DNA from 2 places in the Streptomyces sp. NPDC052225 genome. Region 1 is predicted to be linked to the other one. Evidence: riboswitches for the same ligand, from Rfam matches in the RefSeq annotation. Region 1 holds a riboswitch; the other holds the start of a gene.

Region 1 (3,360 bases):
AGACGTACGTACGACCACGAGATCGGAAGGATGCCGGCGGAACCCCACGGGGCCGCGGAGATCGGACCGACACCCGTCTCCGGACCGGCCGCCGGCTGGAGCGGGTGGTTGGGCAGGTACGGCGCCAGGTGCTCGCGCACACCGACCGGACCGACGCCGGGACCGCCACCGCCGTGCGGGATGCAGAACGTCTTGTGCAGGTTCAGGTGCGAGACGTCGCCGCCGAAGTGACCCGGCTTCGCCAGCCCCACCAGGGCGTTGAGGTTGGCACCGTCGACGTACACCTGACCGCCGGCGTCGTGCACGGCGGCGCAGATGTCGGCGACGTGCTCCTCGAACACACCGTGCGTCGACGGGTACGTGATCATCAGCACCGACAGCTGGTCGGCGTACTGCTCGATCTTGGCGCGCAGGTCCTCGACGTCGATCTCGCCGTCGTCGGCGGTCTTGACGACGACGACCTTCATCCCCGCCATGACCGCACTCGCGGCATTGGTGCCGTGCGCGGACGACGGGATCAGACACACGGTCCGCTGCTCGTCGCCGTTGGCCCGGTGGTAGCCGCGCACCGCGAGCAGACCGGCCAGCTCGCCCTGCGACCCGGCGTTGGGCTGGAGCGACACCTTGTCGTAGCCGGTGACCTCGGCGAGCCGCTCCTCGAGCTCGTTGATGAGCGTGAGGTAGCCCTGCGCCTGCTCGGCAGGGGCGAACGGGTGCAGCTGACCGAACTCGGGCCAGGTGACCGGCTCCATCTCGGTCGTCGCGTTGAGCTTCATCGTGCAGGAGCCCAGCGGGATCATGCCGCGGTCGAGCGCGTAGTCGCGGTCGGCCAGACGGCGCAGGTAGCGCAGCATCGCCGTCTCGGAGCGGTACTGGTGGAAGACCGGGTGGGTCAGGTACGCGTCCGTGCGCAGCAGCCCGTCGGGCAGCGCCTCGGCGACCTCGGCGTCCAGCGCCTCGATGTCGGCCTGGACACCGAACGCGTCCCAGACGACGCCCAGTTGGGCCCGCGTGGTCGTCTCGTCGCAGGCGACGGAGACCAGGTCGGCGTCGACCAGGTGCAGGTTGACCCCGGCCTCGCGGGCTGCGCTCACGACCTCGGCGGCCTTGCCGGGCACGCGCACGGTCAGGGTGTCGAAGTACTCCCCGTGCACCACCTCGACACCGCCCGCGGTCAGACCGGCGGCGAGCAGGTTGGCGTACCGGTGGGTGCGCCGGGCGATGGACTTGAGGCCCTCGGGCCCGTGGTACACCGCGTACATGCCGGCCATGACGGCGAGCAGCACCTGCGCGGTGCAGATGTTGCTGGTCGCCTTCTCGCGACGGATGTGCTGCTCGCGGGTCTGGAGAGCCAGGCGGTACGCCTTGTTGCCGTCGGCGTCGACCGAGACACCCACGAGCCGGCCCGGCAGCGACCGCGCGAACTTCTCGCGTACGGCCATGTAACCGGCGTGCGGACCACCGAAGCCCATCGGCACACCGAACCGCTGCGTCGTACCGACGGCGATGTCCGCGCCCAGCTCGCCGGGCGAGGTCAGCAACGTGAGAGCGAGAAGATCAGCGGCAACGGTGACAATGGCGCCCATCTCGTGCGCCTGCTCGATCACGGGCTTGATGTCCCGCACCGCACCCGAGGCGCCCGGGTACTGCACGAGCACGCCCACGACGCCGCGCTCGGCGACCTCGGCGGGAATGCCCTCGCTCAGGTCGGCGACGACGATCTCGACGCCGGTCGGCTCGGCACGCGTCTGGATGACGGCGATGGTCTGCGGCAGGGCGTCGGCGTCGACGACGTAGACACCGTCCTTCACCTTGCCGATGCGCCGCGACAGGGCCATCGCCTCGGCGGCGGCCGTGCCCTCGTCGAGCAGCGAGGCGCCGGAGGTCGGCAGGCCGGTCAGCTCGGCGACCATCGTCTGGAAGTTCAGCAGCGCCTCCAGGCGGCCCTGCGAGATCTCCGGCTGGTACGGCGTGTAGGCCGTGTACCAGGCCGGGTTCTCCATCACGTTGCGCAGGATGACGGGCGGCGTGAACGTGCCGTAGTAGCCGAGGCCGATCATCGACCCGAGCACCTGGTTGCGATCGGCGAGGGACCGCAGCTCGGCCAGGACCTCGGCCTCGGTGCGGGCGCCCGGAAGCTTCAGTGCCTCGGCGCTCTTGATCACGTCCGGCACGGCGGCCGCCGTCAGCTCGTCGAGCGAGCCGTAGCCGACCTGCGCGAGCATCTTGGCCTGTGCGGCATCATCCGGACCGATATGGCGCTGCTCGAAGGGGATTCCCTGCTCCAGCTGGGAGAGCGGAATACGGTGGGCGGTCATGACGGAGGCCTCCTGGTCATTGCGACCTGCGAGGGGCACCACGGCGCGGGTACCCGGACGGCCTCCCCCTCTGTCATCTCAACCTGAGAGCTTCACCGGCCCACCCCGCACCAACACGAGGGCACACCGGCTTTCACCGTCGGTGAGAGCGGGAAACGCGCACCCCGCCCTGCTTTCCAGAGTGACCTCGTCCGTGCGGTACAGGGGCCTGAGAGATTCCGGGGAGGATTTGCTCCTTCGGCGCCTCCGACGACTGTCGGAGGACTCTCCCGCACGGGGTCAGCAGCCGTCTGCCAGCCTACCAGCGGCTACTTGACCGCAAGCCTCGAGTGGCCGCCTTCCTGAATGTGCTCTTTCGTAGTGCTTACAGACGAGTTGCGATCAGCTGGAGGCACCGTGCAGACCGATGTCGATCCGCGCAATCTGATCGGCCGCAAGGCCTTCGACCGCAACGGAACCAAGATCGGCACCATCGACGAGGTCTACCTCGACGACGCCACCGGCGTTCCGGAGTGGGCCGCCATACGGACCGGCCTCTTCAGCCGGGACGCCTTCGTCCCCCTGGAGCCGAGCGAGCTCGTGGACGGCACCCTGCGCGTCCCCTTCGAACGCTCACTGATCAGGGACGCCCCCGACTTCGGCGTCGGCCGCCACCTCTCCCCCGAGCAGGAACTCCAGCTCTACCACCACTACGGCCTGGACATCACGGCCCCCCGGACCCCGGACGTCTCCTTCGGCCGCGTCGCCGGCACGGACGACGAACCGACCTGACGCCCCCGCTCACCCCGCCCCCGTCTCCACCAGCGGCAGCGGCTCGGCCGGCTCCAGCTCCGGATCGTCCACCCGGAACGTCCGCACCCGCCCCGGCTCCCGCGAATACGGCGTCTCGAACCGCACGGTGACCCGCCCGAGCCCGCTGCCCTGCACCCACCCGGGCCCGAACTCGGCATGCCGCACATCGTGCCCGGCCATCCAGCGCCGCTCGGCGACCGGCTCGGCCGGCACCGCCTCCTCCACGGCTTCGTCCGTCACCGCCTCGGTG
Region 2 (3,360 bases), on a different contig from region 1:
TGTGCTCGACCTGTCCGGCCGCGGCCGTGCCCGACGCACTCACCCGTAACCGCCCCTTCGTGAACGTCTGTCCCAGCGTGACCGGAGGGCGGTGCGCCGTCCGGTCAGAGCCTGTGTCATCACCACACGGCGGTGATGGCACAGGCTCTTAGGTCATGAAACCAGCTTAAGCGGCGTTCCTGACACCGACTTGACGGACGGCGTCACGCTTCCCGTACGTAGAAGGGGCGCACGTGTGTGCGCATCCAGTCGGCGACCGGGTCCTGCGTGACGTCGAGGAAGACGAGGTTGACCGGCCAGGCGACGGGCGCGCGGCCCAGTGCGCGGCCGAGCGCGTCCAGCGGCAGGTCGCGGGCACCGCCCTCCCACTGCGCGAGTTCCACGCCGACGAACAGGGAGGGGTCTCCGTCCTCGACGACGGCGAGGCAGCGCCGGGCGCTGAGCACGACGCCGGTCGCGGCGAACTCCTCGCGCACGGCCGCCAGGAAGTCGACCGGGTCGTCCTGCCAGTCCGGCTCGGAGAGCACGACCCGGCCGCCGGTGGCCGCGCCGTCCAGCGGGGTGCGGCCGCTGCGGGCCAGTTCGGCCACGGCGGGCGGGGGCAGCGGGACGCCGACGGTGCCGTCCGGGTTCACGGCGATGCCGACCTGCGCGGGCAGGCCGCGCGCGAACTCGACGGCCGGTGCGACGGTGCAGGCCATCCGGCCGCCGGTGACCTGCATGAACTGCTGCTCGGAGCTGAAGACGGGGACGTACGCCTGGCCCTCGATCTCCACGGTCGGCAGATCGAGGTCGCGGCTCGCGGCGCTGCCGCCCCTGGGCAGCGGGATCCAGAGGGGACTGCGGCCGAGCACCTCGACGATGCGGCCGCCGGCCTCGGGGCGGCCGAGCGCCGCGGCGAGGACCTCCTCCAGCTCGTTCGCCGGCCAGCCCTGCGACGGGTGGCCGTACGCGCCCTCGTGACTCCCTGGCATGTCCATAGCTGCCTTCAACCCCTGCTCTGCACCCTGACGCGGCCGCTCCCGCGCGACGCCGACGATAACGCGTACGCCCGAACGGACACCCTCCGCGTCCTTCCGGTTCCGGAGCGTGTCCGACGCTGCGGCCACGGACCTGCCGAAGCCGCCGGAGGCGCGCCCCTCAGCTCTGCCTGAACGTGATCCCGTTGAGCGCGTCCGTCGCCTCGCGGTCGAGCAGCACCGCCGACTCGATCCCGGCCGGCAGATCACCCCGCTCGGTCGACGTGACCAGCGCGCCGACCGCCCTGCGGTGCCGCGCGAACGCGTACCGGGACACCCCGCGCCCGCGGTCCCGCTGGCCTTCCAGGGCCGTGTCCGGCGGCACGTCCAGGAGCATCAGGTGGACCGAGGCGCCGCGCCGCGCCGCCGTCCGCGTCACCCAGCGCCGCACCCACGCCTGGGTGCCGCAGTCGTGCACGACGACGCTGGCGCCCGAGCGCATGGCCCGCCGCAGGCCCACGTAGTGCGCGATGCGGACGAGCGGCCGGTACAGCGCGTACGGCACGCCCGGCAGCCTCGCCGCCCAGCGCTCGCGGGTGTCCTGCGAGTCGATGCGCACGACCTCGACGGCCCGGCGCATCAGCGTCGACTTGCCGCTGCCGGGCAGCCCGGAGATGACGACGAGGTCACCCGCGGCGAAGCCGAGTCTGCGCGGGGTGCGGCCGCCGCGGCCGCGCAGGTCCCGCACCGAGCGCTGGCGCGGGATCCGCACCCCCGGCAGCGCCGCCCCGTAAGCCCCTGCCACTGCCTTCTGCACCGTGATCGTCCTCCCCGTTCCGGTCACGCCACTCTTGCCCGCCAAGTGTAAAGAGAAGGTAATGCCCTGCGAGGGGTTTCCCCGTTCCGCGGGCATGCAATGATGTGCGCGCAAACTGCATACCGGCCGCTTGAATCCGCGCGGGAGAGTTCCGGCGCTCGTCGACCACGGTGACGAGTGCCCGGACGCCGAAGGAGCAAGTTCCTCCCTTGAATCTCTCAGGCCCCGTACCGCGCGGGCGAGGCAGATCTGAAAAGCGGGCCGCCCCTTGACGTACGGCGGCCCCACCCAAGGTGCAAGCCCCTCGGGGCGAACCTCTCAGGTTCCGATGACAGATGGGGAGGACTACCTCGCCATCTGCCATGCCCCGGGAGCACCAGCCATGACCCGTACGACCTCTCTCGACGCCCTGCATCGCTCGCTCGGCGCGACGATGACCGACTTCGCCGGCTGGGACATGCCCCTGCGCTACGGCAGCGAGCGTGACGAGCACAACGCCGTACGCACGAAGGCGGGCCTGTTCGACCTGTCCCACATGGGCGAGATCACCGTCAGCGGTCCGGCCGCCGTCGACCTTCTCAACCACGCTCTGGTGGGCAACATCGGTTCCGTCGGCGTCGGCCGCGCCCGCTACACGATGATCTGCCGCGAGGACGGCGGCATCCTGGACGACCTGATCGTCTACCGGCTCGAAGAGACGACGTACATGGTCGTCGCCAACGCGGGCAACGCCCAGGTCGTCCTCGACGCCCTCACCGAGCGCGCCGCCGGCTTCGACGCCGAGGTCCGCGACGACCGGGACGCGTACGCGCTGATCGCCGTGCAGGGCCCGCACTCCCCCGCCATCGTGAAGTCCGTCACGGACGCCGACCTGGACGGCCTGAAGTACTACGCGGGGCTGCCCGGCACCGTCGCGGGCGTCGAGGCACTCATCGCGCGCACCGGGTACACCGGCGAGGACGGCTTCGAGCTGTTCGTCTCCCCCGCCGACGCCGAGAAGCTGTGGCAGGCGCTGACCGAGGCGGGCGCCGAGTACGGCCTGATCCCGTGCGGCCTCTCCTGCCGCGACACGCTGCGCCTGGAGGCGGGCATGCCGCTGTACGGGCACGAGCTGACCACCGAGCTGACGCCGTTCGACGCCGGGCTCGGCCGGGTCGTCAAGTTCGACAAGACGTCGCACGGGGACGACTTCGTCGGGCACGACGCCCTGGTGGCCGCCGCCGAGCGCGCCGAGACGAACCCGCCGCGCAAGCTCGTCGGCCTGATCGCCGAGGGCCGCCGCGTGCCGCGCGCCGGGATGTCCGTCGTCGCCGACGGCACGGTGATCGGCGAGGTCACCTCCGGCGCCCCGTCCCCGACCCTGGGCAAGCCGATCGCCATGGCGTACGTGGACGCCGCGCACGCCGAGCCGGGCACGCGGGGCGTGGGCGTGGACATCCGCGGTACGCACGAGCCGTACGAGGTCGTGGCCCTGCCGTTCTACAAGCGCCAGAAGTAGCTCGCGCTCCCCCTCTGTCACCAGCACCTTCCCGCGTACAGGAGAATTCGCATCATGAGCAACCCCCAGCAGCTGCGTTACAGCAA

What was found. Region 1 has a riboswitch for glycine ahead of gcvP (aminomethyl-transferring glycine dehydrogenase). Riboswitches for the same ligand answer to the same signal wherever they lie in the genome.
Region 2: linked by a shared signal. The riboswitch ahead of gcvT (glycine cleavage system aminomethyltransferase GcvT) and the one ahead of gcvP (aminomethyl-transferring glycine dehydrogenase) in region 1 are both predicted to bind glycine.

What each region holds. Positions count from the first base shown of each region.
Region 1 is NZ_JBFAVD010000010.1:9,921-13,280, reverse strand. Features, by position in the region: gene gcvP (aminomethyl-transferring glycine dehydrogenase) at 1-2,318, opposite strand, end outside; glycine riboswitch at 2,505-2,600, opposite strand; gene AB0L37_RS16770 (PRC-barrel domain-containing protein) at 2,715-3,089, shown strand; gene AB0L37_RS16765 (DNA polymerase IV) at 3,099-3,360, opposite strand, start outside.
Region 2 is NZ_JBFAVD010000022.1:55,642-59,001, reverse strand. Features, by position in the region: gene AB0L37_RS27890 (enhanced serine sensitivity protein SseB C-terminal domain-containing protein) at 1-43, opposite strand, end outside; gene AB0L37_RS27885 (enhanced serine sensitivity protein SseB) at 204-980, opposite strand; gene AB0L37_RS27880 (AAA family ATPase) at 1,141-1,776, opposite strand; glycine riboswitch at 1,908-2,019, shown strand; gene gcvT (glycine cleavage system aminomethyltransferase GcvT) at 2,159-3,274, shown strand; gene gcvH (glycine cleavage system protein GcvH) at 3,329-3,360, shown strand, end outside.